2 regions of the Peribacillus sp. 05N428 genome follow, and region 1 is predicted to be linked to the other one. Evidence: riboswitches for the same ligand, from Rfam matches in the RefSeq annotation. Region 1 holds a riboswitch; the other holds the start of a gene.
The links. A riboswitch is a leader RNA that binds a small molecule or an ion and turns the genes downstream of it on or off. The one in region 1 is predicted to bind S-adenosylmethionine.
Positions count from the first base shown of each region.

Region 2: another riboswitch for S-adenosylmethionine. It lies ahead of AC1DIV_RS07125 (YezD family protein); the one in region 1 lies ahead of mmuP (S-methylmethionine permease).

Region 1 is NZ_JBFTMS010000029.1:40,989-48,766, forward strand. It holds gene AC1DIV_RS21685 (ring-cleaving dioxygenase) at 1-773, shown strand, start outside; gene AC1DIV_RS21690 (ring-cleaving dioxygenase) at 798-1,745, shown strand; gene AC1DIV_RS21695 (alpha/beta hydrolase) at 1,745-2,353, shown strand; gene AC1DIV_RS21700 (flavin reductase family protein) at 2,372-2,980, shown strand; SAM riboswitch class I at 3,165-3,267, shown strand; gene mmuP (S-methylmethionine permease) at 3,351-4,745, shown strand; gene mmuM (homocysteine S-methyltransferase) at 4,735-5,697, shown strand; gene AC1DIV_RS21715 (hypothetical protein) at 6,007-6,174, shown strand; gene AC1DIV_RS21720 (helix-turn-helix domain-containing protein) at 6,645-7,019, opposite strand; gene AC1DIV_RS21725 (asparaginase) at 7,248-7,778, shown strand, end outside.
Region 2 is NZ_JBFTMS010000005.1:130,074-137,851, forward strand. It holds gene pdxT (pyridoxal 5'-phosphate synthase glutaminase subunit PdxT) at 1-401, shown strand, start outside; gene AC1DIV_RS07110 (SDR family NAD(P)-dependent oxidoreductase) at 546-1,292, shown strand; gene AC1DIV_RS07115 (TetR/AcrR family transcriptional regulator) at 1,466-2,053, shown strand; gene ssuE (NADPH-dependent FMN reductase) at 2,241-2,774, shown strand; SAM riboswitch class I at 3,055-3,163, shown strand; gene AC1DIV_RS07125 (YezD family protein) at 3,320-3,463, shown strand; gene AC1DIV_RS07130 (phosphoadenylyl-sulfate reductase) at 3,633-4,349, shown strand; gene sat (sulfate adenylyltransferase) at 4,402-5,550, shown strand; gene cysC (adenylyl-sulfate kinase) at 5,594-6,193, shown strand; gene AC1DIV_RS07145 (nitrite/sulfite reductase) at 6,210-7,778, shown strand, end outside.

The sequences.
Region 1 (7,778 bases):
GCACTCATGAGGGAAACAATAGCATTTCAGAAATTTCTTTAAGGGTGAAGGATGATGAAGCGCTAGAATATTGGAAAAAACGGTTTGTGGAATTCAATGTTGAACACGATGAAATATCGAGCCGTTTTGAAAGAAAGGTACTTTCTTTTAAAGATCCTGAAGGGCAGAGGCTTCTTCTGGTTTCCGATCAGGATAATAACGGCGTTCAAGGAGGATTTCCGTGGGATGGAAGCCCAGTACCGCAAGAGTTTTCCATCCTTGGATTAGGACCAGTAAAACTTACAGTACCCAATATTGAACAAACAGAAAGTGTTCTTATCGAGGTATTGGGGTTCAGGAAATCAGGCACATACCCATCCGCAATCAGGGGGCAAAATCCCATAGTCGTTTACGAGACAGGTGAAGGAGGAACAGGAGCGGAACTCCATATTGAAGAAAGGAATGACATACCTCGGGAAAGGCTGGGGAGGGGTGGAGTACACCATGTTGCCTTCCGGGTGGATGATGAAGAAGAATTGAGAAAATGGGTAGAAAAAATTAGTGAATCGAAATTCGTGAACTCGGGATATGTGGACCGCTTTTATTTCCGTTCACTCTATTTTAGGGAGCCGAATGGCATATTATTTGAACTAGCTACTGATGGACCTGGTTTTGAAGTGGATGAAGCTGAGCAGCATCTAGGTGAGAACCTTGCCCTGCCACCTTTTTTGGAATCGAAAAGAAAGGATATTGAATCGAATTTAAAACCACTTAATACAAAATCAACTAATTAAACAACGGGAAAGGAAGTAATCGGCATGCAAAAGCAAAATGCAGGGATACATCATATAACCGCAATTGTAGGCAATCCTCAAGAGAATGTGGATTTTTATGCTGGAGTAATGGGAATGCGTATGGTGAAGAAAACCGTTAATTTTGATGATCCAGGCACCTATCATTTATATTTCGGAGATGAATCCGGTTCACCGGGCACAATCATCACTTTCTTTCCTTGGCCTGAGGCATACCGAGGGACAATTGGCTCCGGACAAGTGGGGATTACAACATATGCCGTTCCGGAGGGTTCAATGGGCTTCTGGGAAAAGCGTTTGGGTAAATTTAATATAGACTTTGAAAAGGTTTCACGTTTCGGTGAGGAATATCTTGAATTCCAAGACCCACATGGTTTGCAACTTGAACTGGTTGAGCGTAAAGAAGGTAAAAATAGCGAGTGGTCATTCGGCGGTGTACCAGCTGATAAGGCGGTCAAGGGATTCGGCGGAGCTGTATTATTGACGTCAAAACCGATCAAAACGATGGAGCTATTAGAGGAAGTGATGGGCCTGCAGAAGATTGGGGAAGAGGGCGATTTCATCCGCTTCAAATCCACATCTGATATCGGGAATTTAATCGATGTTAAAAAAACGGTTTTACCAAACGGTAAAATCGGAGTGGGAACTGTCCATCACATTGCATGGCGTGCAAGCGATAATGAAGATCATAAAGAATGGAGGGAGCATATCGGTAACCATGGCTATGGTGTGACACCCTTTACAGACCGACAATACTTCGATGCGATTTATTTCAGGGAAGATGGAGGCATACTCTTTGAAGTTGCCACAGATCCACCTGGCTTTGCTCATGATGAAACGAAGGAAACGATGGGCAGTAAATTAATGCTGCCGCCATGGTTGGAAGAAAAACGGGAAGTTATGGAAAAAACGTTACTGCCGGCAGTGCCGAGAGTACTAGAGGAGGATAAATGATGAAACATATTTTTCAAAAAGGAAGTAATCCAGAAGCTCCGTTACTACTGCTGTTACATGGCACTGGAGGAACGGAAACAGATCTCTTGCCATTATCCGAAATGGTTTCACCGGGTTCATCCGTACTGAGCGTACGGGGAAATGTACTTGAAAATGGAATGCCCCGTTATTTCCGACGGTTAGCTGAAGGGGTTTTTGATGAAGAGGATTTGATCTTCCGGACGAAGGAGCTTTATGACTTCTTGGAATCAGCGTCCGGAAAATATGACTTCGACCGTGACAGAGTGGTGGCATTAGGTTATTCCAATGGTGCAAATATAGCGGCAAGTTTGCTGTTCCATTACGAGGGGGCATTACAAGGAGCGATTCTTCATCATCCAATGGTTCCAAGACGAGGGATCGCTTTGCCGTCCCTTTCAGATATACCTGTATTTATAGCTGCAGGTAAAAACGATCCGATTTGCCCGGCAGAAGAAACTGATGAACTTAATCAACTTTTACAGCAAGCTGGCGCTACAGTTGAAGTTCAGTGGGAAAATTACGGTCATCAGTTGACACGTTCAGAGGTTGATGCAGCAGGTTTATGGTTTCAAAAGAACTTTTTATAAGAATGAGAGGGAATGAAGATGATTTCTGTTAATCCTGAAAGTCTGACTGAACGGGATAATTATAAGTTTTTGACTGGAAGCATTATACCGAGACCTGTAGCGCTGGTTACGACACAATCCGAAACCGGTACAATCAATATAGCGCCGTTCAGCTTTTTTAACATAGTCAGTTCAAATCCTCCGATGATTTCCATTTCTGTTCAACGGAAAGAAGGAGTTTCAAAGGATACAGCCCGAAATGCAATTCAAACAGGTGAGTTCGTTGTTCATATCACTGACGAAAATAATGTTGCAGATGCAAATCGAACGGCAAAGGAACTCCCATCTGAAGAAAGTGAATTGGGTCTTACTAACTTCAATCTGGCAGTTAGTGATAGGGTATCCGTACCAGGATTGGAAGAAGCGAAGGTGCGTTTTGAATGTACATTAGAGCAATCGATTCCATTGGCAGGTTCCAAGAATGAACCTGGTTGTGATTTACTGATAGGGAAAATAGTCTGCTATCATATAGAGCAAGATATATATCATAATGGCCGTATTGACCCGAATGGGCTAAAACCTGTAGCGAGATTAGCCGGTCATACTTATACAAGACTAGGGGAATTATTTGAAATAGAACGTCCTTAAGGAAAAAGACCAACATGACCCCGGTTAGTTTTATTTGCCATTATAATACGCTTAGCGCTTGTTCCAAAAACAATTTAATATTAATGCCCCAGCCATGATCGTTAGCATTTAAAAGGAAGTCATTACATTCCGAAACAAAACTTGACAATTTTTTCATAGCTTGATAAAGTTATAAAAAAATAATTTCTTATCCAGAGAGGTGGAGGGACTGGCCCTATGAAACCTCAGCAACAGGTCTACAAAGACACTGTGCTAATTCCAGGGGGTGAAACCTTGATAGATAAGACCGTACGTGTTTATTTGTCAGTAACGCACTCTTTTTTAGAGTGCGTTTTCGTTTTTTCTGGATGCAAGATTAAGGAGAGTTAGAATGGAAAACAAAAGGAAGCATGATTTTCAAAGGCAAATGCAAGCACGGCATATCATAATGCTATCGCTTGGCGGGGTGATTGGAACTGGTTTATTCTTAAGTTCGGGTTATACGATTCAACAGGCTGGCCCGTTCGGAACCATCCTTTCGTATCTGATTGGTGCATTAGTGGTTTATCTAGTCATGCTATGTCTAGGTGAACTGTCAGTGCATATGCCCGAGACAGGTGCGTTTCATAGTTACGCAGCCAAATACATCGGACCAGGGACAGGGTATACAGTAGCCTGGTTGTATTGGCTAACCTGGACTGTTGCACTAGGTTCGGAATTCACGGCTGCAGGATTGTTGATGCAGCGATGGTTTCCATCAATCAGTGTCTGGATATGGAGTGCTCTATTTGCCATTTTGGTCTTGGCATTAAATGCGTGGACCGTTAAGTTTTTCGCTGAATCCGAATTCTGGTTTGCGTCTATTAAAGTATTTGCTATTGTGATATTCATTATTCTGGGAGCTGCGGCAATGGTAGGTTTCATTCCAATGATTAACGCACAATCAGCTCCGTTATTTTCCAATGTTACAAGTGCAGGTTTATTTCCAAATGGTGCTTTTGCCATTCTAATGACGATGCTCGCTGTGAATTTTGCATTTTCTGGAACTGAATTGATCGGAGTTGCAGCTGGAGAAACTGTGAATCCTGAAAAAACGATTCCAAAGGCAATCCGTATGACATTATGGAGATTGATTATCTTTTTTGTAGGTACCATCGTTGTTTTATCCGCATTATTGCCTGTTTCGGATGCAAGCGTATTAGAGAGCCCCTTTGTTGCCGTTCTAGAACGAATTGGAGTGCCATATGCAGCGGATATTATGAACTTTGTTATATTAACTGCCATTTTGTCTGCTGCAAACTCAGGACTATATGCCTCATCCAGGATGCTTTGGTCACTTGCAGATAAGAAAACTATTTCACCAATATTTGCAAAATTGACAAAACGGGGTGTTCCCTTGAATGCAGTCCTTTTCAGTATGCTGGGCGGTGTTTTAGCACTTTTCTCGAGTATTATTGCGCCGGATACTGTATATATAGTGCTTGTATCCATTTCTGGACTAGCCGTGGTTATAGTTTGGATGAGTATTAGCGCGTCACAGTTTCTATTTCGCAGACGATATATAAACGAAGGAAACTCAGTTAATGATTTGGCTTATCATACACCATTATATCCATTCGTACCAATCGTTTCATTTATGCTATGTCTTGCTTCTTGCATAGGAATTGCATTTGATCCTACACAAAGAATTGCACTATATTGTGGCATTCCGTTTATTTTGTTTTGCTATGGAAGTTATTATCTGACACAAACCATAAAGAAAAGAGGAATAGACAATGAAGAATAAAATTAACCCAATTGAAACAATTTTACGAGGTCATTCAGTCATGATTTTGGACGGAGCTTTAGCTACAGAGCTTGAAAGTCATGGGTGTGATTTGGACGATCCCCTGTGGTCTGCACGTGTATTGCTTGAAAATCCAGAAGTGATTTACCAGGTGCACTCTGACTACTTTCGAGCTGGTGCTGACTGTGCGATAACGGCAAGCTATCAAGCAACGGTTGAAGGTTTCGCCCTCCGCGGAATACAAGAAAAAGAGGCATTGGATCTAATCAGGAAAACGGTTTTACTTGCAAGACAAGCAAGAGATGAATTTTGGAAGGAAGAATATCAAACGATTAGACCTAAGCCATTGGTTGCTGGATCAGTTGGGCCTTATGGAGCTTATCTAGCAGATGGTTCAGAGTATGTTGGGAACTATGGTGTTTCAGATGAAGCTTTAGCGGCATTTCATCGCCCACGAATAAAAGCTTTGATTGAAGCAGGAGCTGACATTTTAGCATTTGAAACGATTCCTTCTTTGCAAGAAGCAAAAGTATTACATTCATTATTGAAAGAATATCCAGAAGTCCATGCTTGGCTATCCTTTTCTTTGAAAAATGAAAAAGCGATAAGTGACGGTACATTGCTGGAGGAGTGTACCAGATTGTTTGGGGACAGTGAGCAAATTGCCGCAATTGGCATCAACTGTGCGCCTGTATCAGTTGTCACGGGAGCCATACAGGTGTTGCGTGCAAACACGCATAAACCAATTATCGTTTATCCCAATTCCGGTGAATCATATAATCCAGAAACTAAAACATGGCATGGTTCGGAATCATGTAATAGGCTGGATGTGAAATCTGAAGATTGGCACCATGCGGGGGCAAGTATAATTGGAGGATGTTGCAGAACCGCTCCTCATCATATTGCAGACATTTCAAGAAAGTGGCGACCTTCCGTGGTAACGTTCTCCTAGCATTTTTTGTTATTAAAAATGTTTTTATAAATATTGTAAGTAGTCGGTAAACCTATAAACAAAAAGAACAGGAATCGTCATAATCTGACGGTTCCTGTTCTTTTTGAGCTCTTTATTCAGATTCGAGTAATTTTGAAAAGGTTTGAATTATTAATTTTTTGGCACTTCAGAAATAAGTCGCGCAAGATCGGCTGAAAATTACAGGTGAATCAACCCTGCTGCAAAAACTGTAAAAACAGAAATTAAATCATATTTTTTTCGTGCTTGGGAAAACTATACAAACAATGAATGGAAAGGAGAGAATGAGTTATGAGTCGTGGTAAAAATTTTAATCACAAAGAAAAAGGACATCCAGGAAATTTACCCAATAATAGAATTAGCGAAGAGAAGGAACACAGCCGTCAGTATGAACAGATTGAAGATATTGTCACACATGAAGCTTTCAAGAATCGGGAAAAAGAAGATGAGATGCCTTAATATATGGAAATGCAGCATATCCGTTGAGACATTATATTGAGCAATTTTCCATTTCTTTAAGGATTCCAATAATAGAAGCACATGAAATAAGACATAACTCTTACTTCATGTTGCTTCTTTTTTTTGATTAATTCACCGGGGGAAACCATGATCTTTGCCATGTTTTTTCTATCATTTCAAATAGATAAAGAGGGAAAATTAGAGATAAAACTCAAATCAATCTTCCCTTGATGGAAAATGAATAAGTTTAAAGAGGACAACAGAAACATGAAGATGGATGATTTTTTGAAAAACCGACTTTCTTCTATATAATAATTAATAAAATTTAAATTTCTAAACACAGATATAATTACGTGCAACTTCAAAATGGGAGAACCGACCTATCCTAATTGATGAAAGCCGCCGTATTTTACAGTTATAATGAACATGCCAGGCAGTATAACCAAATGCCAGTTTAAACTCAATGTCTGCTATGTTTCATTTTGTTTATCGCGATTTATTTCCACTTCCCGTTTAGCTCTAATAAAAGCGATAAATTGAATCGTTTCCTCTTCAGAAAGAGAAATTCCATCTACAGCAAGCTCCATATCTGGTAAATCCGTTAATTCCATGACTTGAGGTGACTCATTATCCAGATCCTTAGATGGATAATCTACTCGACCCAGAATGTAATCAGTTGATGTATCATATAAGCCTGCCAATAAATTAATCGTTTCTAATGAAGGGCGGCGGTGGCCCGATTCATAACCGGCATAGGTACTCTTGGCGATTCCGAGTCTGTCAGCGGTATATTGCAAAGACCATCTTTTGGCCTTCCTTAATGTAGTCAATCTATTTAAAATCATTAATATTACTCTCCTTTTATATAAATCCATTATAACATCATATTGTAAAAAGTGTACGCGTAATGAATAACTTTCGCTTGATTTCATTATGAAACATGACTATAATAACATGTGTTGTACGCGTAACATGAACATTTACAGGAAACATCCTTTTCTGAGATGATTAGAATGATAGTGTAACAGGGAGGCTTTTTAGGGGGTAGTATATTGGAAAAGTTAAAATCAAAAATGAAGAAGTTGATGTTGCTTACTACAGGTGGTACAATTGCATCGTTAGAAGGAAAAAATGGACTTGTTCCAGAAATGAAAGCTGACGAAATTTTAGGCCACCTACCGGGATTGGATTTACTATGTCAGATTGATAGTAAGCCTTTGATGAATATTGATAGTACAAATATGCAGCCGGAAGATTGGACAGAAATGGCACAATCCATCCATGAGCACTACCATGATTACGATGGCTTTGTGATTACCCATGGAACAGATACAATGGCTTACACTTCTGCTGCGCTCTCATATATGTTACAAGATTTAGGGAAACCAATCGTTATTACTGGTTCTCAGGTCCCGATTGCCTTTAAAAAGACAGATGCCAAAAGGAATATCTCTGATGCGATCCGGTTTGCTTGTGAAGATATTGGAGGAGTATATGTTGTTTTTGATGGCAGAGTCATTCAGGGTACGAGGGCCATTAAATTGAGAACGAAAAGCTATGATTCGTTTGAAAGTATTAACTATCCTTATATTGCTACCATATTC
Region 2 (7,778 bases), on a different contig from region 1:
CTTTCTTCGAAGATAAAAAACCAATTTTCGGTACATGTGCTGGGATGGTATTGGCGGCAAATGAATTGACTGGCGATGAGAAGGCCTATCTTGGACTAATGGACATTTCCGTGAAAAGGAACGGATTTGGACGTCAAAAGGATAGTTTCGAGGCTGAACTTTCAATCAAAGGAATGGAAACCCCTTATAAGGCAGTTTTCATCCGGGCGCCATTTGCTGATGGAATTGGAGAAGGTGTAGAAGTATTGGCTGTTTATGAAGAGAATGTAGTGGCTGCGAGACAAGACCATGTCCTCGTTAGTGCGTTTCATCCAGAATTAACAGGTGATGATCGTTTTATGCAGCTTTTCATTGAAATGGTGAAGACATCCGTAAGTAAGGCCGAATTGAAAACCTGCTAACCAAATGAAGCTGTCCTATTAATAGGACAGCTTTACTTTTGAAAGCTCAAAACTCTATAAAAATACATATTGCTTGAATTTACTATTCTTTACTTTTATAATAATAAGTAAGTGTTCACTTACTTATTTGGAAGGGAAATGTAAATGACAGCAAGAGTTGCAGTTATTACAGGGGGAGCAAGCGGTATAGGCCGAGCCACATGCCTGAAATTCGCAGCAAAAGGGGACAAGGTCGTTGTTGCGGATTTTAATGAAGAAATGGGCCGGGAAACCGTTGATCAGATAACAGCTAATGGTGGAGTGGCCATTTATGTTAAAACGGATGTTTCTAAGCAGGAAGATGTTGAATCGTTAATCAATAAAGCAGTGGAAACATACGGAAGGCTCGATATCATGTTTAATAATGCCGGCATTGGTGCGGGCGGTATGATCCTAGACCAAGATATGGAAGGTTACTACAAAACGATTGGAGTGAACCAGCACGGAGTGGCCTTTGGAATCATGGCAGCAGGACGGAAAATGAAGGAACTGGGTAACAAGGGAGTCATTATAAATACCGCTTCTGTGTTTGGCTACTTAGCTTCCCATGGGACTTTTGCCTATCAGGCGACTAAAGGCGCTGTAAGAATGATGACACAGACAGCAGCTTTGGAATTGGGTGCTTATGGCATTCGCGTTGTGGGCATTGCACCGGGCGGGGTTGACACTCCTATCATACAAGGTTATCAAGACATGGGAATCATTGATAAATTGAATGCAAGTCAAATGCGCGGTGAATTGATTAAGCCAGAAGCCATTACAAATGCCGTCTATCTATTATCGTTAGAGGAAGCGGATGCGATCAATGGAAGTGTAGTCATGGTCGATGACGGCTATGCATCTTTTAAGTGATTTTCATAAATAGAAAACATCGTCCCAACCAGACGATGTTTTCTATTTATGATATATGGGAATATTGAATTCTAATAGATCAAAGGTAATATTGACCGATTGGTACCAGCGATATATCATGGGAAATAGATGGGTGAAACCGGTCTTATCTTTATAAAAGAAGGTTGATATTTTTGAAAAAAGGGCAGCAAACCAAAGAACGAATCATAAATGTAGCCCGGACTCTTTTTGCCACTAAAGGTTTTGACATGACAAGAACGAATGAAATTGCCTCTGCATGCAATGTTTCCGAAGCTACTATTTACAAATACTTTGACAGCAAAAAAAATTTGCTTTTGGCTACAATTACCCCTAATGAAAAAGAGGAATTTGAAGATGGGACTAGCCATCTATCCACGGATGATCTAGTGGAGAATCATGTTACTACCATGATAAAAAAAATTCTTGAAAATAAAGAACAGTTTTCGATATTATTTAGGGAAACACAATTCGATCAAGATATTTCAAAGCAATATGTAGATCAGATTTTCAAGCCAAATGCCAGGCATATTGAAATACAGAAGAGAATAGATAGCGGAGAGATACAATATATCTCTGATATTATTTTATTTAATGTAGGGATCATTTCTTTCACATTGGCTTTATCTACACATTATGAGATCCATCAACAAAAAAAGGAGCCATATTTTACTTCTGAACGAATTAAGAGCATTGCTCAACTTTTGGTATATGGTATTCATGGGAAACAAAATCATACATAATGAAACGGTCATATTTAAGGGCATGAGCATCAAGCCGTAAATATGACCGTTTCTTTTTTCATTCAGAGTAGATGTCCAGAGTGTAAGATTTGACTTATATTTTTCAGACAATTACGATAAATGTATACTTCACGAAATGCTTTAAGAAAATTATATCTGGAAATCTTGTAACATTGGAGGGTATCAAATGAGCGATATCGTAATTTTATCAGGAAGTCCGGCTATTCCATCAAGAACGGACATTTCACTAAAACATATTCAATCATTAGTCGAAAATGCAGGATTTACTACAGCTTATTTCTCGATTACGGATTTCTCAGCAGATGATTTATTCCAAGGGAAATATAATAGCGAGGATATCTCAAAGCTTTCAGAGAGAATTCAAGCGGCCAGAGGAGTCATTATAGGTTCACCGGTTTATAAGGCTTCTTATACAGGTGTATTGAAAGCATTGATTGATTTGCTGCCAGAAGGTGCTTTTAAGGGGAAGCCGGTGCTGCCAATCATGATTGGTGGAAGTAACAGGCATCTATTGGCGATTGATTATGCGCTTAAACCATTAATTTCAATATTAAAAGGCGAGCCGCTGCAGGGGATTTATTTTGTTGATAAGGAAATAGATAAACAGAATCCAGAAAACCCGATCAATGATTTGCATTTAATTGATCGCGTCCAGAGTCAGGTTCAAGAATTTGTAGAAGCGATACAGTTAAGAAATTAATGACTTCAATAAATTAATTCCTTCTATAAAAAGACTGGAACCCTAGAAATTTTTTTTAGAATAACACGCGTCAATAATAGGCCTAATAATGAAAATAGACTCATTTTTTTGGAGACTTTATCTAAAAAGACGAGTCTATTTTCGCATTTATATGAACATAAAATCATAAATTGAATAGTGTGTATAAAAATAACAGTTCATCCATAATATTAAACCAAGTTATTTTATAAGAAAACTCCATTGACAAGGATTAAATATATGTTAATATTTAAAATAATAAAACTTATCCAGAGCGACGGAGGGAATTGGCCCTTTGAAGTCCAGCAACCTGCATGATGGATGCAAGGTGCTACCTCCAACAAAATGTTGATCATTTTGGAAGATAAGGTAAAGATATTTACCTTGCGATCTTTCCATCATGGAAAGATTTTTGTTTTTTGTGAAAATTTTAGGAAGACCATAACAATGTAAGTTTGTATGGAATTATATAAATCTAAGAAATTTAAAATAAAATATTCGCGGATTTTCTTAAAGGAGGAACTGGTTTGGATAAAGAGAATCAGCTTGAAGAAATTTTTGAACGACTTCAAGAAATGCTTAATTCAATGAAATATGGATCCATTACACTTATTGTCCAGGATGGTAAAATCATTCAAATGGAGAGAAATGAAAAACTAAGAATTAAATAAGGTATCTGCTGACTAGAAAAACTAGAGGCGGGTTTAACTGATATAAAGAGAGTATTGGTTAGATTCGTCTCTTTTTCCTAGATTCAAATAACCCGGGGAATATTACAACGGGAATTGATCAACAGTTACTCTAACCTGATACAGCAAGTTTTTAGAGGGGGCTACAAAGTTGGCTGCATTAATAAACTATGAAAATTTCAATACAGGGGACTTCCCTGTATTTCCTGCAGACAGTGAGACAAAAGGTGCTTTGGAAGTTCTGCAATGGGCGAATGACCATTATGGAGACAAACTGATTTATGCTTGCAGTTTTGGTATTGAAGGCATCGTGCTTACGGATTTATTGGCGAAGGTCAATCCTTCGGCTAAAATAGTTTTCCTTGATACAGATGTTCATTTTGAGGAAACTTACCAATTGATCGAGGAAGTGAAGAAGCGATATCCGAAGCTTTTGATCGAAATGAAGAAACCTGACTTGACGCTTGAGGAACAAGCGGCGGAATATGGCGATGAATTATGGCTTAGTGATTCCAATAAGTGCTGTAACATCCGTAAAATCGTTCCGCTTACAGATGTGCTTTCATCGGCAACAGCCTGGCTTTCGGGACTGCGGAGGGAGCAATCCGAAACAAGGGCTAAGACCGAGTATATCAATAAGGATAATAAGTTCAAATCAGTTAAAATATGCCCACTCATACATTGGACATGGAAAGATGTTTGGCGCTATGCCCACAAAAATGGACTTCCATATAATGTCCTGCATGATAATGGATATCCGAGCATTGGATGTAAAACGTGTACTGCACCTGCCTTCAATGCAGATGATTTACGCTCAGGCCGTTGGCAAGGAGCTCAAAAAACGGAATGCGGATTGCATTTATCTTAAATAAATAGAAATTATAGGCTTAAATAAATAGAAGCCATAGGGGGAAATTAGAATGACAATCAGTTTACCGCACGGAGGAACATTAATCGATCTTTGGGAACCAAAATATGATTTTAGTAAAATAACGAAGTCAATCGAAATCGATGAAATTGCTTTAAGCGATCTTGAATTGATAGGCACTGGTGCCTACAGCCCGATTAAAGGATTCTTTACAAAAAGTGACTATGAGACAGTGGTGAAGGATATGAGGCTTAGCAGCGGACATGTATGGAGCATCCCGATTACGCTGCCTTTGACCGAAGAAGCTGCAGAAAGCCTTACTATAGGTGAAGAAGTAACATTAACCCATGAAGGTGAAACTTACGGGGTTCTCTCCGTTTCCGATATTTACACTCCAGATAAGCAATTGGAAGCGACATTGGTATATCAAACAGATGATGAGAAGCATCCTGGAGTGAAAAATTTATATAACCGCGGGGATGTATATGTCGGCGGGGAAATAAAGTTGATCAAGAGAATAGAGCGTCCGCTATTTCAAGCTCATTATTTGGACCCAGTCGAGACAAGGAAGGCTTTCGCTGAAAAAGGATGGGAAACGGTTGTCGGTTTCCAAACGAGGAACCCTGTTCACCGTGCACATGAATATATCCAAAAGACAGCATTGGAAATCGTCGACGGTTTATTCTTAAATCCTCTAGTCGGTGCCACTAAATCAGATGACATTCCGGCAGATGTAAGAATGGAAAGCTATAAAGTGCTGCTTGATAAATATTATCCTAAGGATCGCGTCTCCCTTGCAGTTTTCCCTGCTGCCATGCGTTATGCAGGACCTAGAGAAGCCATTTTCCACGCGATGGTCCGTAAAAATTATGGTTGTACCCATTTTATCGTCGGACGTGATCATGCGGGTGTGGGCGATTATTATGGCACATACGATGCTCAAAAAATCTTTGGGAATTTCAATGCAGATGAGTTAGGGATCACGCTATTATTCTTTGAACATAGTTTTTACTGTAAAGCATGTGGCAATATGGCTTCCGCTAAAACTTGTCCGCATGGCAAGGAAGACCATGTCATCCTGTCTGGAACGAAGGTAAGGGAAATGTTGCGTAATGGGGAAATTCCTCCAGCTACCTTTAGCCGTAAGGAAGTCATCGAGGTGTTGATCGAAGGTCTAAAAAAAAATGAAGTTTATAACTGATTGGACATAAATGGAAGGGTCACATGAAGAGGGGGATTATCAAATGAGTAAAAGTACGAATGTCACATGGCATGAGACGTCATTGACCAAGGAGCACCGACGGAAGCAGAACGGGCATGAAAGCACGGTTCTATGGTTTACAGGACTATCGGGTTCCGGAAAATCAACGATTGCAAACGCGGTCGCTAAAGAGTTATACAATCGGAATATTCGAAGTTATGTTTTGGATGGTGATAATATCCGTCATGGCTTAAATAAAGATTTAGGTTTTTCTGAAGAAGATAGAACCGAGAATATTAGGCGGATTGGTGAGGTTTCCAAGTTATTCGTGGATAGTGGGCAGTTCGTATTGACCGCTTTCATATCACCTTTCAGGGCAGATCGGCAGATTGTACGTGATTTACTCGAAGAAGGGGAGTTTATTGAAGTATACATAAAGTGTCCGATCGAAGAGTGCGAAGTGCGTGATCCAAAAGGGCTTTATGACAAGGCCCGTAAAGGCATCATTAAAGATTTTACCGGAATCGACTCTCCATACGAAGAACCTGAACAACCGGAAATCATTTTAGAATCCGACCAATACAGCATTGAAGAGTGCGTTGAGCAGGTAATCGGCTATTTAACAGCAAAGAAAGCGATTTAATCAAGGAGGAAATGTAATGGTTTACGAGAAATTTTGGTCGGAAAATCCACTAATCGCTAAAAATAAAACGGAAATCTGGAAATTGGAAAAAGACGGCTTGAAGATATTTGATGATATTCCACATTACGCAGCAAATGGGTTTGATTCCATCCCTAAAGAGAAATGGGATATGTTCAAGTGGGCTGGTTTATACCTGCAACGGCCAAAAGAAGCTGGTTATTGGATGATGCGAGTCGTTATTCCCGGAGGTATCCTGACTTATGATCAACAAATAACTCTAGCTAACATCGCTAAAGATTACGGGAGGGACGTATATGACATTACAACCCGTCAAGCCATTCAATTCCATTGGCTGACCATCGAACAGGTCCCGGATATATTGAACCGTTTAGAAAAGGTTGGAATGACTACGGCTGGAGCTTGTGGTGATATAACCCGTAATATCATCGGTAATGCATTGGCAGGCATCGATCCTGATGAACTTTTTGATACACGCGAGGTACTTTATGATGTATTTGAGTATTTCCGCCTTAACGAAGACTATTCGAACCTTCCGAGGAAATATAAAATGTCCATAAGTGCCAATATCCATAATGCTTCAAATGCTGAAATCAACTGTGTTTCATTCAATCCAGCTACTAAAGTAATGGATGGAGTAACGGAAGTCGGTTTTCACGTAAAAGTAGGGGGTGGGCTTTCCTCCGTTCCGATGCTGGCAGAAGAACTTGACTTATTCATTTTACCTGAAAAAACTGTGGAAGTGGCTGCCGCCATCACGACGATATTCCGTGACTTTGGGTACCGTGAAAAGCGTCATCGCTCACGTTTGAAATTCCTTGTCGCTGACTGGGGTCCTGAACAATTCAAGGAAAAATTGCTGGAATACACCGGTCCGCTTCCTGAAAAGGGAGAAAGTGCGGTGAAGGGATGGAATGCAGGGTATTTCTACGGCATCCATAAACAAAAGCAAGATGGTCTGAACTATGTTGGCGTCAATATACCAGTTGGTCGTCTGAACCCAGACGAAGTGATCGAGTTTGCCGAACTTGCAAAAAAATATGGAAATGGTGAAATCCGCAACTGTAATTCTCAAAATCTAATCATTCCTAATGTGCCGGATGCAAAACTTGAGGAATTAAAGCAGGAATCCATCTTCGAAAGGTTTCCATACCAACCAAAAAAATTCATTGGGTATTCCGTTTCGTGTACAGGCATCGAGTATTGCAACCTGGCTCTGGTTGAAACGAAAAACCGAATGAGGACCATTTCTGAATCACTGGACAAGGAAATAGACCTCGATGTGCCTGTAAGGATGCATATGGTCGGCTGTCCGAATAATTGCGGTCAAAGAGCCATCGCCGAAATAGGGTTGCAAGGCATAAAAATGAAAAACCAGGATAAAAAGATGGTCGAGGCTTTTGAGATATACGTTGGAGGAACGCTGAATGAGGGCGGGAAGTTCAATGAAAAGCTTAAAGGAAAAGTGGAAGCTGAAAAGCTACATCATGTTCTGAAAGAAATGATCCTATTTTTCAAAGAAACAAAACTACTATCCGAAACCTTTCTCGATTTTGTGGAAAGGGTA